Regions from separate parts of the Rossellomorea sp. y25 genome, predicted to be linked through region 2. Evidence: riboswitches for the same ligand, from Rfam matches in the RefSeq annotation. Region 2 holds a riboswitch; the other holds the start of a gene.
The links. Region 2 has a riboswitch for thiamine pyrophosphate ahead of thiT (energy-coupled thiamine transporter ThiT). Riboswitches for the same ligand answer to the same signal wherever they lie in the genome.
Positions count from the first base shown of each region.

Region 1: another riboswitch for thiamine pyrophosphate. It lies ahead of tenA (thiaminase II); the one in region 2 lies ahead of thiT (energy-coupled thiamine transporter ThiT).

Region 1 covers NZ_CP145886.1:2,477,081-2,485,166, forward strand. Annotated here, with positions in the region: gene AAEM60_RS12365 (ATP-binding cassette domain-containing protein) at 1-51, opposite strand, end outside; gene AAEM60_RS12370 (ECF transporter S component) at 66-644, opposite strand; gene tenA (thiaminase II) at 637-1,335, opposite strand; TPP riboswitch at 1,453-1,560, opposite strand; gene AAEM60_RS12380 (response regulator transcription factor) at 1,849-2,448, opposite strand; gene AAEM60_RS12385 (sensor histidine kinase) at 2,445-3,581, opposite strand; gene AAEM60_RS12390 (hypothetical protein) at 3,730-3,927, opposite strand; gene AAEM60_RS12395 (cyanophycinase) at 4,090-6,621, opposite strand; gene AAEM60_RS12400 (DUF6509 family protein) at 7,321-7,602, opposite strand; gene AAEM60_RS12405 (hypothetical protein) at 7,775-8,083, shown strand.
Region 2 covers NZ_CP145886.1:395,630-403,715, forward strand. Annotated here, with positions in the region: gene AAEM60_RS02085 (ZIP family metal transporter) at 200-1,015, shown strand; gene AAEM60_RS02090 (histidine phosphatase family protein) at 1,095-1,637, shown strand; gene AAEM60_RS02095 (general stress protein) at 1,674-1,997, opposite strand; gene AAEM60_RS02100 (thioredoxin family protein) at 2,130-2,456, shown strand; gene AAEM60_RS02105 (hypothetical protein) at 2,687-2,986, shown strand; TPP riboswitch at 3,070-3,168, shown strand; gene thiT (energy-coupled thiamine transporter ThiT) at 3,238-3,834, shown strand; gene AAEM60_RS02115 (VTT domain-containing protein) at 3,983-4,630, shown strand; gene AAEM60_RS02120 (threonine/serine exporter family protein) at 4,757-5,506, shown strand; gene AAEM60_RS02125 (threonine/serine exporter family protein) at 5,553-6,008, shown strand; gene AAEM60_RS02130 (beta-propeller domain-containing protein) at 6,169-8,086, shown strand, end outside.

The DNA of each region.
Region 1 (8,086 bases), 2.1 Mb from region 2:
CATCAGTTCCTCTGAACCGGAGAATGTAAGGCGCAGATTTTCAACATGCATCGTCCTTCCCTCCTTTACTGATTCAACGCGTCATAATCTTTTTGCTCTGCATTTCTGACTAAACTGGTTACCCCCGTTTTCTCCAGAGCCTTAACGAGATAAAAGGCTCCTATGCCTGCTATCACGATGGATCCTATTAATCTGGCACCAATAAAAAGTGATAAATTCCACAGAACCAGGTCTCCCATGTATCCCTTAAAGTAGTCCATCAGGATTGAGCCAATTGCTGAGCCCACAGCTGCTGCACAAATGATGATGACATCATAACGCTTATAGCGGGTGATAAGGAAAATCAACTCTGCAAACAATCCTTGAATAAGACCGAATAGGAGTACCTCGAGGCCCCATTCACTTCCCATGAGAAATTCCCCTGAAGATGCTGCAATTTCTGCCAGAAGTGCGACACCAGGTTTCCTAATGATTAAAAAAGCCACGGTTGCCGCCATGAACCACATGCCATAGATCAGTTGATCCGCATGCAATCCAAATGGCTTTAACAGGTTATAAACCGGTCCCCAAAGCTTATATATAATTCCAAAACCTATGGAGATCACGACCGTTACTAAAATGTCCGTCAGCTTTAATTTAGACATGTACTTTACCTTCTTTGACTAAAGAAGACTGAAACGGCCATTTCTCGAGTGTGTATGCCATTTCCCAAAATTGGAATTCATAAATGCTGCTCAAAATGAAATTCTCTTTCATTCTTTCCTTGTCTGTTTCTGTCATCGTTGCTGCCAATCCATCCAGTCGCTGAATCTGTTCTTCCACTAACTCCCGAAACCATTCTCCCCCATAAGCTGCGATCCACTCCTGATAAATGGCCTCCTCAGGTGTACATGATTTCAAGCGTTCACCGATCTCATAATACAACCAGTAGCAGGGGAGTATTGCCGCCAGAATATCTGCGAGCCCCCCATACTGAGCGGACCGATACATATGTGACGTGTACGCATAAGCCGTAGGAGCAGGTTCAAACTGCTGTTTTTCTTCTTCCGTGATCCCTAATCGATTTGAGAAATTTTCATGAAGTGAAAGCTCTGCTTCATTTGTCCCAACAGCGTGTGTTGCCATTCTAGAGGTAGTATGTAAGTCTGTTGCTTTGGCTGCCCCAAGTGCCTGCACCTTTGAAAAGTGGGATAGGTAATAGGCATCTTGCAGGATGTAATACCTGAAGTTTTCAAGGGGGAGGGTTCCCTCACCAATCCCTTTAACGAAAGGATGTTGAAAGCTCGCTTCCCAAATTTCGTTTACTTCGTTTCTTAAGTACGTTGAAAATGACATAATATCTTTCTCCTTTTCCAGACGACCCGAACTGGGCAACAAAAAAGCCACTTCCCATTATGCATGCAGCATACAGAAAGTGGCTTGAGATCAGAATGTAAGATTACGATTCTACGCGACCGTCAAACACCACTTCCCTACGCTGGTCTCAACCAGATCAGGTTCAAAGGGTCTTAAAGTCATACTTTAATCTCAGCCTTTAATAAGGCACCCCTAGTGGATCGTCCTATGAAATTTTGTATTCGATGCTATCGTACCATGATTCTTTTGCTTGTCAACACCAAAAAGAAAACCTTTCATCAATTTCCCATTCGCCCTTCCCCTACAAAACCAATCACAGCAAAGGATACCCACTTTAAAAATTTTAATGAAATTCCTTTAAGAATAAAGCTCTTTACAGCAATATTAACTGCATACTACAAATGTATAAATATACAAAAATGGATTATGGGATGACAATCATTACAATTAAAGTAGGGAGGGGCTTCCATGTTGGAAGTCCCTCCCTGCCCATCATTTAAACCATCCTTTTTCTTTTGATTGAGTGATGGCTTCGATTCGATTTTTAACTTCAAGCTTGTCGAGTATGGTAGAGATATAGTTTCGGACGGTACCCGTTTTCAGGCTAAGCTCATCGGCTATCTCTTTCGTGTTTTTCCCGTCAGCAACCAGCTCCAACACTTCCTTTTCACGGTCTGTCAAAGGATTCTCTTCACTATACACATCGTCCATGAGCTCTGGTGCATAAATACGTTTACCCTCCATCACAAGGCGAATCGAGTTCGCCAGTTCTTCACTTGGGCTGTCCTTTAACAAATAACCCTTCACTCCCCCTTTTAATGCACGCTGGAAATAACCGGACCTGGCAAAGGTTGTCAGGATAATCACTTTGCAATTTTCGCCTTTTAACTCCTCTGCTGCTTCAAGACCGGTCTTTTTAGGCATTTCAATATCCATGATACAAATATCCGGCTGCAGCTCGTGGACGAGGGCAATGGCTTCTTCTCCATTGCCCGCCTTTCCCACCACTTCCATATCATCCTCTAAGCTAAGTAACGAGCCTAAGGCACCTAATAACATTCGCTGATCTTCCGCGATAACAATTCGAATCATTCCATTCCCTCCCTGTCTGTCTGCTTAATCACTTTCGGCACTCTCATAATCAAGATGGTCCCATTCTCTGTAAGGATGTCTAAACTTCCATTTACAAATTCCAAGCGTTCTCTCATCCCGATTAAACCGCTGCCTTTAGACTGTGTGTAATCTCCTCCGATTCCTACACCATCATCCTTCACCACAATGGTCATCTCTTTATCCGACTCTTCAATGATGAGCTCACAGTATGAAGCCTTACTATGTTTGACAACATTCGTCACGGCTTCTTTTAGGCACATGCTCAAGATATTTTCCAGAAAGAGTGATGCTTGGGGCAGCATGACTTCATCATCCATCACGAAATCAATTTCCGCTGCCTTTAATAGCTGTTTGATCCGGACGATTTCGTCCTTTAATCGAATACCCCTCATTTGTGAAACCATTGTCCTTACTTCACTCAAAGCGGTTCGTGCCGTCTGCTGAACATCCTTTAATTCACTCCGGGCCTGCTCTGGATCCTTGTACACCAATTTTCTGGCCAGATCGCTTTTCAAACCGATGAGAGAAAGCTTTTGACCCAAAGTATCGTGTAGATCACGGGCAATCCTCTGGCGTTCTTCCTGCTTGACCAAGTCTGAAATACGTTTATTAGCATCTTCCAACTGATCTTCGAGCTGCACCTGTTTATTTCGATTATAAATATTAAACGGTAACAGAATGACGCTTATCCAAATGATCAGAATAAAAGGAAATTGAGATAAAAATAATTCATCCTGTATAACAAAATTATAATTGATCGATGCCGTCGTTAACACAAGGTGGATAATATAAAGGGTTAAAAACGCCACCCGGTTTTTTATATTCCCATTATAATAGGCAATATAAAAAGCAAAGTAGATAAAATTAAATTGAATGGTCATGGTAATGGATATCGCAATTAAAATTGATGTCCATAAATAAACCGGCCAGTCCTTTGAAATAAAAGCAAATCGTAAAGAAATAAAGAACATGATGGTCAAGGAAATCCCTACAACAATTTCGATCGTAGAGGAGGACTGAAAGATAAAATAAAATGGCAGGATGCTGATGATGCTCCATATGTACGGGGAAATTCCGGACCCTTTTTGAATATTGATTAACTTTTTCGGCATTTGCACGATGAGGACCTCTTTTACTTTCATTATTTTAAACATGTCTCCTATATTATTACATGAATTATCCCATATTTTCATACCGAGTGGCTGAATTTTCATTATCTATTAGAGGAGTTGATCATATGAATCCCAAGACAGAAAAATATTAATATTTCCGATTTTGAATCGCTTTTTGCTTCTGCATGACCTCGTAGGATTTATGGATGATATCAGTTAACACATCGCCTTTGTAAACTCTTCCAATCTTCGTGTTTTGCTGATAGTATTCAACGATTTCATCCAATTTCTTTGATGTTTCCGTATCAACCCTTACATTAAGCTGCATTCTTCCTTGATCTGACAAGGTTCGCCCTCCTTTTCTATCTATCTGTTAGCAACTGCTAGCACTTTGTTATCACTAGTATATCAGATGCTACCAATCAAATATACTGGCAAATGACCTAAGAAAAGTTGATTCACTTTGAAAAAGCCTGAGCGTCAATCCGCCCAGGCTTTCCGTTCAATTCTATTTGTTTTCAATCGAGATTTTTACTGGTACGATATCCATTTTCACATTGAGATATGAGTAATCATCTTTGTTTCCATCTTTATAACCCCAAAAGCCTTCCGTTTGATCTCCCTTTTTGAAAGTCAGTTCGAAGCCTTCATCTTCAGAAAAACTATAGCTCTTCACTTCATCCTGGCCAAAGTTATCAAGAAGGCTATAGCTTAAATAGTTTGCAAGAGAAGGGTGCGGCGTTAATACTCCTGTATGGGGAGCAGCTTTATATTCGTAATATTCATAGTCTTTTGTTGAAACCTTATGATCACTGATCGTATATGCATTTGTATTTAAATTTAATTGATCTCCAGAGGTAATCCATGATAATTGAATATTTTTATACGTATGCGATGATTGTGATAGATTTGACTGACTCAAATCTACTACGGAAACGCCGCCTCTACCTTTTACTTCAATGGTTTTCGCTTCGTTATCCACTATCATCGCCGTATCTTCATCGATGCCATAGGCGAATTCATTTTCTTCTCCATGTTCAGCATTGGTTGCAATTAAACGCCCCAATCGTGCTTTTTTATCAAAGTGCTGATCCACAATACCATACGGGAAGAACCCTAATCCCTTCTCAAGATATCCAGGTCCACCTTCTTGTTGAGACATCCCGTCATACATATCTGTAAATCCTTTTGATAGAGTCTCGTAGCTTCCTCCACCTGCGATCATCACATCGCTCATGATTGCAGCTCCTGCACTTGTACCGCCAAGAACGGCTCCATTACGATAGATTTCCCAAATGCTTTCAAGAGCCATTGACTTCGATCCATCTTCGTTTAATAGGGATCGAGTGATATCCGTTTGATCACCACCTACAAACCAAATGGCATCATACTCTAGAATCCTTTCTGCCAAATCCGGGTTATTCTTATTATCTGCCCACTGGGACTCGTCTTCTCCCGTCCCTTTAAAGTCATGATTAGATATAGGAAGAATGTCGATTCTTTCTGTCGGAACACCATATGAGGAAAGATCCTCTTTAAATGCTTTTGATGATTTCAAACTGGAACTTGCTGCAGGGATAATCCCTATTTTCCCATTTTCCCCAGTACGATTAATAAATTCATGGTACACTTCTTCATTGCTGCTCCCTAAAGCTCCCCCGACGATCACCAAACTTCCCTTTGTTTCAGGATCAAAAGAATTCTCAGGTACTTCTAATGTTGACTCCCTATATTCTTGTGTCAGACGGTCTTTCTCATTAAAGCGGACCGATACTGGAGAGATATCCATCTTCACATGCAATAAAGAGTAAGAATCCTTTTGACCATCCTGATAACCCCAATATCCGTTTGTTTCATCTGTCTGTTTGAATCCGAGCTCAAAACCATTTCCTTTACTATCATAAAGGTAACTATGTACCTCACTTACTTCTTCATTGTCCACTAGGGAATACGACAGGTATTGCGGGAGTGTCCCATAGGATGATAGAACACCCGTAGCTGCAAGAGGCTTAAAGTTATAATATTCATAGCCTTTTGTTTCAACCTTATCCCCGCTCATCGTAAATTCCTTCGTTTTGACATTAAGTTCATCACCAGGAGATAGATAACTAAGATCAACGTTCTTTATTTCTTTTCCAGTGGAAGTTGATTGTGCTACATCTATTACCGTGATGTTACTTCTTCCTAATACTGAAATCGTTTGTTTTTCGTTGTTAACCACCATCGCCGTATCTTCATCAATTCCATAGGCGAAGTGATGTTTGTTTGTTTCGTAATGGATGGCTGTAGCTACTAGTCGGCCAAGACGAGATCTTTCATTAAAATGTTGATCCACAATCCCCCATTGGAAGAATCCAAGCCCTTTTTCGATATACACAGGTGCATATTCTTCATCTCGATTGGATACGTCTTCCGTTATGAACTCTTGACGAAGACCTCCTAAACTGTCACCACCCGTAATCATCACATCACTCATGATGGCTGCTCCGGCGCTTGTCCCACCAAGAACGGCTCCTTCCCGGTAAACATTCCAAATTTCATCTAAAGCTTTCGTGTTTTTCCCATTTTCCTTAACCAATGTGTCTGTGATCTTAAGTTGATCTCCTCCGACAAACCAAATTCCTGTCATCTTCTTGATTTTTTCTGTTATTTCTTTCTTTTGAGCATTATTTTTCCATTTACTTTCGTCTTCCTCTGTGCCTGAGAAATCGTGAGCAGATAGAGGAAGGATTTCAATTGATTTTTCATCTACTCCATACGACATCAAATCTTTCTTAAATTGATTTGATGACTTCAGAGAGCCTGAAGCAGAAGGAATGATTCCTATTTTCGCTTTCTTTTCCCCCCCTGATAGTTTAATGAACTCTTCGTAAACAGCCGAGTTGCTGCTACCTAAAGCTCCTCCGACAATCACTAGATTCCCCTTGATGCTGCTCTCGTTTTCCTTGGCAAATACACTGGAAGTTGCCAAGCTGATTATAACTGTAAATACAGTCATAATAATGAATAGTTTCTTCGCTTTACCCCAATAACCATTCATCAACATTTCTCCCTTCTATTAATCTATTTTCAATTGGCTCTTTTCGCAAAGATTGTTGTTTTCGAGCATAGAATCTACCAGGGCTCTGTCAACCAGGTTTATGCTGGATGGTGAGGGGAACTGCTTCGCTTCCGGGGTCTCGACACGTCCGTACTTCCGCAGGAGTCTGCGTAGTTCCCCTCACCATCTTAAACAGTATTTTCATGACAGAGCTTCAAGGTGTGTAAGAAAACAATGTAACTAGAAAAAAATAATCCTTCTTCCTTAAAATGAAATTCAATCTCTTTTACCTTAAATGAGATTGCTTGCTAAAATTCTTGTTATTATAGATTTCTATGAAGGATACATGCTTAGAAAGTTGATTGGAGCGGAAGGATGCTCGACTCCTGCGGGAATAGCTGGACAGGTGAGACCCCGGAGGCTTGCCGAGGAGGCTCACCGCCAGCCCCGCGGAAAGCGAGCATCCTGTAGCGGAAATCAACTATTACTTTCTTCTCTACAATAGCAACAAACTTTACGAATAGAGCCTTTCAATTAATTATTATGCAATTTCCATGCCAACTCTGAAATCTCTGAATTATCAATCATATTAGAAAGAAAGGGTTAAAATTGGATGTTTATGGTGAGGTAATAAATGAACCAATAAAAAAACCTCTACATTCGTTTGTTTACGAATGTAGAGGGTGCAGCTTATATCGATTAGCCGATATTTTCCTCGCAATATGAAAGAATGAGACTTTCTTCATCTTCTTCTAATTCAAAATCAAGATACGTTTCAGTGTTTCTTTCTACAATGGTCGACTGCACAATCCTGGAACCGTTCTCGTCTCGAACAAAAATGACTTTTATGTAAATACCCTGTTCTCTGTAAAGCTCATCATCCTCGGGTACTTCAATATCAAGAATAACTTCATATCGATCTCCATTTAGAATACCGGTAGGATCTTTCAGTTCCTCGGCACTATGACTTGTAATGTTCATTTTTTAACTTCCTTTCAATGTGAAACAAGTTTCTTTCATCATTCTATTATACACCTAAACCGGTGGATTTTAAAAACGTATTCCTCTATTCAGCCTCATAAGTAAATGAATGGGTTTGCTCCCCAAACTTCGTTATAATAGAAGTAGATACGAAGTTTAAGGAGAGAATGCAATGAATTCTAAAGAGATGCAAGAAAAAATCATTGAAAATTATCAAAAGGACGAGCATATGATGATCCTTGTGTTTGCGCAATGGTGTGTGAATCACGACCTTGACCCTGCAATCCTTTATCAGAAAGCCTACCCCAATCAAGGGGAAAATCCCGCCTTATTGCAAGGAATTGACTTAACGGTCCCTAAAGAAGAATCGGAAGAAATTCCCGACACGACTTTACTGGGTGTCCTCTCCCTATTCGGCAATGATGACCTTGCCCATGTCGTAACAGAAGAAATCAGCAAGCGTCCTGGAAATAAAGGATAACCA
Region 2 (8,086 bases):
GTGGTATTCACTTTGACTTTTGTGAATAAGGACTCCAGGTTTGGGAGTAAAAAGAATGATACAAACACAAACTGAGATGAATAACATATATATAGAAAAGTGATAAAGCATGGTAAAGATGACATTTCCTTTGACAAAGAAAGTTTCCTTGATGCAAAATGGTGGTATTAAAATTTTTGATCGGAGGAGAGGGTCGGTTATGTTCTTAGATTGGTTAAGTGGATTCAACCCAGCCGTCCAGGCACTTTTTGGCGGTACATTGACATGGGGATTAACCGCACTGGGGGCCGCGACGGTTTTTTTCTTTACCAAAATAGAAAAGCATACTCTGAACATGATGCTTGGGTTTGCTGCAGGTGTCATGATAGCAGCATCGTTTTGGTCACTTCTTGCTCCATCAATAGAGTTCAGTGAACAAAACGGTCAGATTCCGTGGCTCGCTCCTGCAATCGGTTTTTTGCTTGGCGGCCTTTTCATTCGACTATTAGATTTTGTCGTACCTCATTTACACTTAGGGAACTCAGCAGAAAAAGCGGAGGGACCTCCGACTAAATTTAAAAAATCAACCTTACTATTTCTTGCGATTACCCTTCATAACATTCCCGAAGGTTTAGCCATCGGTGTGGCTTTTGGGGCAGCGTCAATGGGACTTGGTGACGCAACATTGGTAGGGGCGATCGGGCTCGCGATCGGAATTGGTATTCAGAATATGCCTGAAGGGGCGGCCCTTTCTATTCCATTGCGCGGAGAAGGGATGTCACGTCTGAGGTCCTTCAACTATGGTCAGCTTTCAGCTATCGTTGAGCCCATTGCTGCCGTAGTTGGTGCAGCTGCTGTCCTATTAGTGCAGCCATTGCTTCCTTACGCACTTGCTTTTGCTGCAGGGGCAATGATTTTCGTAGTAGTGGAAGAGCTGATCCCAGAGTCTCAATCCTCTGGAAGTACAGACTTGGCCACATTGGGACTCATGTTGGGATTTGTTGTAATGATGATTCTGGACGTATCGTTGGGTTAATAAAAGTAAGCATGCGACTTAGGTCGCATGCTTTTTTTATTTCCAAAAATAGTATAATGGTAGTGAAGGGGGTGAAAATGTGAAGATTGGTCTCGTAAGGCATTTTAAAGTAAAAAGAGGATACCCTGAAAGATTTGTAACATCCGAAGAACTAATGAAGTGGGTAGAAGAGTACGATGAGTCTGATGTAGAAGAGAATGAGGTTGATCTTCATGATATTGAATGGAAGAAGTGCTACGCAAGTGACTTAACCAGGGCAGAAGTAACTGCTCGAAAAGTCTATGCCGGGGATATCGTATCGTTGAAGGAACTACGTGAAATCAGACTATCTCCCTTATTCAATTACAAGAGAAAGCTTCCTCTGTTTTTACATTTGTTTATGATCCGGGTAGCCTGGTGGTTTAATCATCGTTCTCAGCCTGAAAGTAAGAATGAAATCCTTAAAAGAATCAACAGGATTGTCGAAGCGATCATACATGAGGGTGAGGACGTTCTCATTGTTGGGCATGGCGGGATTATGATGTTTATGAGAAAAGAGCTGATTAAACGAGGGTTTAATGGCCCTAAGTTTAGAAGACCAGCAAACGGGAAGCTATATGTTTTTCAAGACAAAAAAGGATGATTCCGGGGAATCATCCTAAGTCATTGTTCTATAAGGTCAGTTCTTAACAATCAATAATATCTTTCCTTCATCGAGCTTTCCTTCGTACTGATCCGCTTCTGCGTGGGAAAATCCAACTTCCATCAGCTTGTTTCGGAGTTCGTCGCCTTTATTCAGAATCATGTTCCCTACTGCAGTCCCGATGCCTGTTTCCTTAACACCGATCTCATTGGCGTCAGCCCGATCAGCGACTCTGTCCGTCCGGTCATCATCATGGGATAATACATAAAGATTGTGTTTGTCGATACCTTGAGAAGAAAGCTTTTCAACTTCTGTAATTAATTCCTTATCGTCATAAAATTCCTTAACAGTCGGTTTCAATTCAATCTCCTCCATTTTTCAAATTATTTTGTCTTCGTTTATCTTTTCCCGCGGGTTCCTATTAGTAAACCTTTGAATAGGTGGGTATACATATTACTAGTGTGTGTAATGAAAGAAGGGAGACGGTTAGATATGGAAGAAGTTCATTCTTTAGAAACTATCAATGCTACTCTGGCAGGAGAAAAGATGGTGTTACTATACATATCCAGACCCAATTGCTCTGTTTGTCACGCTCTACTGCCCCAAGTGAAAGGGGTGCTGGAAGAGTTTCAAGATGTAAAGTCCATTCATGCCGATGCAGGGGAAATACCGGAAATAGCTGGTGGGTTCTCTATCTTTACTGTGCCGGTGGTCATCGTATTTGTAGATGGAAAAGAAATGTTCAGGAAGGCCCGATTCGTTCCAATCGATGAGTTACATACCCAAATGTCCCGTCTGGTGAAGATGTTAGACAACTAAACAAACGTTTGATTAAGCGTGAAAGTTGTTGGTTTGTCAAAGTTTACAGTATTAAACGGTTGTTTAATACTGTGAAAATTAAAAATCGAGAGCTGTTTTAAGTTGGGGATTATAGACAATGAAAAAGAGCTGCTAAAAAAGTAGCTCTTTTGTCATGGTTCGGTGAATAGGTATATAATAGAGAGTATACGAGTATAGTAGTCATGAAGAAATAAAAGGGGGCTTGATGAATGATCAGATTGTCCAGGACAAAGAAAGTCATGTTACTTGGTTTAGCAATCATCCTCATAATAGTAGCCAACCGGATTTCCAGTGTACAACACTTGACAGCAAGAATTGCCACTAACCTGTATATCAGCCTGAAGTATCAAGATCTGGACCTCGAATACCAGAACGTCGAATTCTCACCCCAGTTTGGAGATTATTCTGTAGCGTATAAGGACAAGGACGGAAAAGTCTATGGATTCATGGTTACCCCTAAGTCAATGCCCGTCATCATACTTCACGATCCTCTTAATGAGTCACCTTAATCAATAGCGAAGTTAAAGAGTGAACCTCTCTATCTTTTATCATTTCATTCTTCATGTATAATAAAACCAAACAACTTTATAAACGTTACCACAAGGGGAGCGAAAGCTGAGAGTGAACAATCTGTTCTGACCCTCTGAACCTGTTAGTTAGTACTAGCGTAGGGATGTGGATAGTAAGCAGCATGGCTTATTTTTCCTTTTACATTCAGCCCCCTTATGGTTTCGTTTCATCTTACAAGGGGGATTCTTTTATGAAAAACATGCGTCTTGTCGTTTTACTTGAAGCCTCATTGATGGCGGCATTCGCCGTTATCCTTGATATGCTTCCTTCTATTAAGCTATCACCCAGTATCTCCATTTCGATAGCAATGGTTCCTATTTTTCTATTGTCATATCGAAGAGGATGGAAGGCTGGTATACTGGCTGGATTTGTATGGGGCCTATTGCAGATTGCCTTGGGTGACGCTTGGATTGCGACTCCAGTGCAAATGGTAATTGAATATTTCATCGCCTTTGCCTTTATCGGTCTTGCCGGATTCTTTTCCGGTAAGATCCAATCCTCAGTAAGAAGTAACCGTCGAACTAGAGCGGTCATGTGGGTAGTGGCTGCTACGTTTTTAGGTAGTCTGGGTCGATATTTTTGGCACTTCATCGCAGGATATGTCTTCTTTGCAGAATATGCGCCAAAAGGCATGTCGCCGCTACTTTTTTCATTAGCAGCAAACGGAATCACCATGTTGGGCTCAGCTCTTCTTTGTTCAATCGCTCTGCTGATCGTACTCAACACAGTGCCAAGATTGATCAAAGTAAGGGTATCTCCTCAAGAAAGCAACCGAAAGGCATCCTAAGTTATTTGGACCGGTCACTATAAAGAGGCTGGTCTTTTTTCTATGAAAATACATCCCAGGTCTTAGAAGTATTTACTTCTACGGCTTCTGTTTGCATGTTGGTGATTTTTTTATACTTAAGTTATTCGTTCATATAGGAGTGACCTCGATGGAAGAAATCATGGCAAATTATTCGGCAGAGTGGGGGATATGGGGTGTATTGCTTTCTCTATTTATTGAAGGAAGTGCTTTCCCTTTTGTGGGCACTTTTTTCATCGTAACAATGGGATTTATTTTAGAATTAACGTGGATGGAGATAGGAGTGCTTTCTCTAATAGGAAGCTTTCTTTATACAGCGGGTAGCTATATTCCTTATTTTATCAGTTCAAAATTAGGTGCGAAGCTTGAGGCAAGGTTGAAACCTGAAAAACGGAAGAAGCTCAAAGAAGCTCAGGAAAAGTTCAACCGTTACGGAATCTGGAGCGTAGCAATTGCAAGTCCCCTTCATTTAGGAAATATCATCCCCTTCATGGCAGGCATGGCAAAAATGGATTTGAAAGTGTATTCTCTCCTTACTATGCTTGGGATAGCTCCGTCTACCTTTTTTTTCTTAAGTATAGGCAAGTTCTATGATGGTGATAGAGAAGTGATCTTGGGGTTGGTAGAAGAATATCAACTGTTGGTTCTAACAGGATTTGTGCTGGTAACTGTTTTGTACATTCTCTTTAAAAGGAAGAGAAAAGGGAATAGAAGGATGATTAGTAAAGATTCGGAGACTGAAAAATTTTCGTCAAGTTACAAAAAAACTCAATCCTAAAACCCTCTACGCAGATTAAATCTTCGTAAAATCATCCCCTTCCTCATTGCTTACACCCATTCTTTCCTATAAACTAGACCTATTCAAAAAATAGCACGTGTGGAGAGATCTATATTGGAAGCAAAAATGATAAGAAGATATGACATTATGGAGGTAAGTTTGCTGGCGGGTAAGATCATGCTGCAAAGTGGTGCAGAAACGTATCGCGTAGAGGATACGATGATGCGGATCGCCGCTTCTTATGGGATTTCAGAATCTCACAGCTATGTTACACCAACAGGGATCATCTTCTCGATTGAAACGTCTGAACCAACGAAAACGAAGCTTATTCGAATAAACGAACGGTCTACCGATCTTGAAAAAGTAACCCTAGTGAATAGTATTTCAAGGCAAATCAGTAAGGGGCATCTCACCCTTGAAGAAGCATACAATGCTTTGGAAAAGCTTGATCAATCTGATCTTTCTTACTCCTTTGTGATTCAGGTATTGGCCGCTTCGATTGCAAGCGGATGTTTTCTCATCATGTTCCAGGGAATGTGGAATGACTTCATTCCTGCGCTTTTCGCTGGTGGAGTCGGGTTTACGAGCCTGATCTATTTTCATCGACTTGTGCCCATTAAATTCTTCGCCGAGTTTCTCGCTTCCTTTATTATCGGAATGCTTTCCTATGGGTTCGTCCAGCTTGGAGTCGGACAGGAGCTGGATAAGATTATTATTGGATCAGTGATGCCTCTGGTTCCCGGGCTCCTCATTACCAATGCCGTCCGGGACTTAATGGCAGGGCATTTGGTGTCGGGTTTATCGAAGGGAGCAGAAGCTTTTTTAACGGCGTTTGCCATCGGGACGGGTATTGCCGTAGTTTTCACTCTGACGTAGGGTGACTTTGTTTAGTATTAGGAAAAAAGAATGAGGTGAAAAGGGAATGCTCATCATAGAACAATTAGTGACCAGCTTCATCTCCGCTGCTGCATTCGGGATTATCTTCAATGCTCCAAAGCAGTCCCTTTTCAAATGCGGAATTGTTGGAATGTTAGGCTGGATCATCTACATAGTAATGAGTTTAAACGACGCCGATGCGGTACTTGCGACGTTACTTGCATCCTTTGTCGTGGCCGTGATCAGTCAGGTGTTTGCGAAAATGTATAAAACCCCGGTCATCATCTTCTCTGTAGCCGGCATTATACCTCTTGTACCTGGAGGACTGGCGTACGATGCCATGAGAAATTTTGTTCAAAACGATTACAATGCCGCCATCAACCTGGCAGCTAAAGCTTTTATGATTTCAGGCTCCATCGCCATCGGACTCATCTTCTCAGAAGTCATCAACCAAGTCATCCGAAACGCTCGGCTGAACGTAAGTGCAAGGCGAATGAGATAGAGGGACGGACCTTACTTTTGTGGGGTCTTTTTTTATTGGCTTCAGCAGAGAATAGGAACAAAGTCGGGCGTAATGAATCCCCTGCAAACTCACACCCCATGTAACATTTTCTCTCTCCTGACGTCTAATCAACAAATAGAACATATAGGAGGGTCATAGCATGAGTAAGAAATCGTATCTGCTCATCATTGCTGGTATTATGTTGCTGGTGGCACTTGGAACGTTTGTGTATAGTCAAAGACCTGTCGTGAAGGCCGAGGGGAAGATGGAGGGCGACCTTCTCGTGATGGAGAATAACTCATGGAATCTGCAATTTTCAACGGCCCTGAATAAGGAAACGGTGACGCCCCAGAACATTTATGTAGAAGACTCCAATGGAGAGAGGATCAATGTCTCCTTGAAGGTGGATGAAAATCGAAAGACACTGCAAATTCAAGCACCGCCAGAAGGATATCCTTCTGATCCACACCAGTATACACTTCATATTTCTCCTAAAGTGAAAACCAAATGGGGTTTTTCTTATGATGGAGATACAGAAATACCCTTTTCTGTCACCTCTAAACTACCCAGTATTCAATCCAAGGAAGAACTAACGAACTATTTTAAACGAATGTTAAAGAAAAATAAGGAAGATACGGAGTTTTCTCTGTTCGGAAGAGAAGGGAATATGGAGTCCAAATCATCGGAAGATAGTGCAGCTGGGGAGTCGTCTCAATCGGAATCCAATTTTTCTGAAACGAATAATCAGGTTAAAGGAGTTGACGAAGGGGATATCGTGAAGACCGATGGAAGCTATATTTACCAATTAACCGACCGCAGGCTGCTGATTACAAAGGCAAATCCTGTGAAAGAAATGAAAGTGGTATCCTCTACCAGCTATAAAGAAAATATGCAGCCGCATCATCTGTTTCTACAGAAGGATAAGCTGCTCGTCATCGGGAATAGCTGGTCGCCTGTCCATTTTCAAGAGGGTAAACAAGAGTCAATTGCTTCCACTATGCCTGTAGACGGAACGACCGTTGCGCTTCTTTATGATATCTCGGACAAAGCCAAACCATCCCTTCTCAGGCATGTTGAGCTTGAAGGTCAATATGTAACGTCCAGGAAGATTGATTCCACTGTATATTTGATTTCGAATCTGTATCCAAACTACTGGATGCTTGAACAGGGGGGGAATCCTGATCTGAGACCCCGTGTGAAAGATAGTTTAACAGGTGGTGAAACGACACCACTTCCAATAGAAGATATTAAGTACTTTCCACAGTCCCAGTCCCCAAACTATACCTTATTGACGGGAATGAATATGGAAGATCCAAAGGCTTCTCTAAACGTTCAATCCTATCTTGGAAGCGGCGATAAAGTGTATATGTCTAAAAATAATCTTTATGTGGCTGTAGAAAAATACAATGAAGATGCTATGAAAAAATGGACCTCTTCAAACACGGAGATTTATAAATTTTCCGTAAGTGATGGAAAGATTGAATATGCTTCATCAGGTCAGGTAGAAGGAAGGGTGTTAAATCAATTTTCCATGGATGAACATAAAGGTTACTTTCGGATTGCAACGACAAAAGGGGAGGTGTGGAACAGTGACTCCCCTTCATCCAATGCTCTCTATATTTTGGATGAAAACATGAAGAATGTTGGGGAAGTAACGGATTTAGCCAGGGGAGAACAAATCTATTCTGTCAGGTTTATGGGAGATAAGGCATATATGGTGACCTTTAAACAAGTCGATCCCCTTTTTGTCATCGATACGGCAGATCCGAAAGCTCCAAAGGTTCTGGGGGAGCTGAAGATTCCGGGTTTTAGCACCTATCTTCACCCCATTGACGAACATCACCTCATCGGGTTTGGGTTTGATACGAAAGTGGTGCACGATGACAAAGCAACCAATGAGGAACCCAGAATCGTTCGACAAGGAATGAAGATCTCATTATTCGATATTACAGACTTTCAGCAGCCAAAGGAGACGGATACTGAAATAATAGGGGGACAGGGTACTCACTCATATTTGTTGGACGATCACAAAGCACTGCTTCATGAACCTTCACGAAATCTATATGGCTTTCCCATTT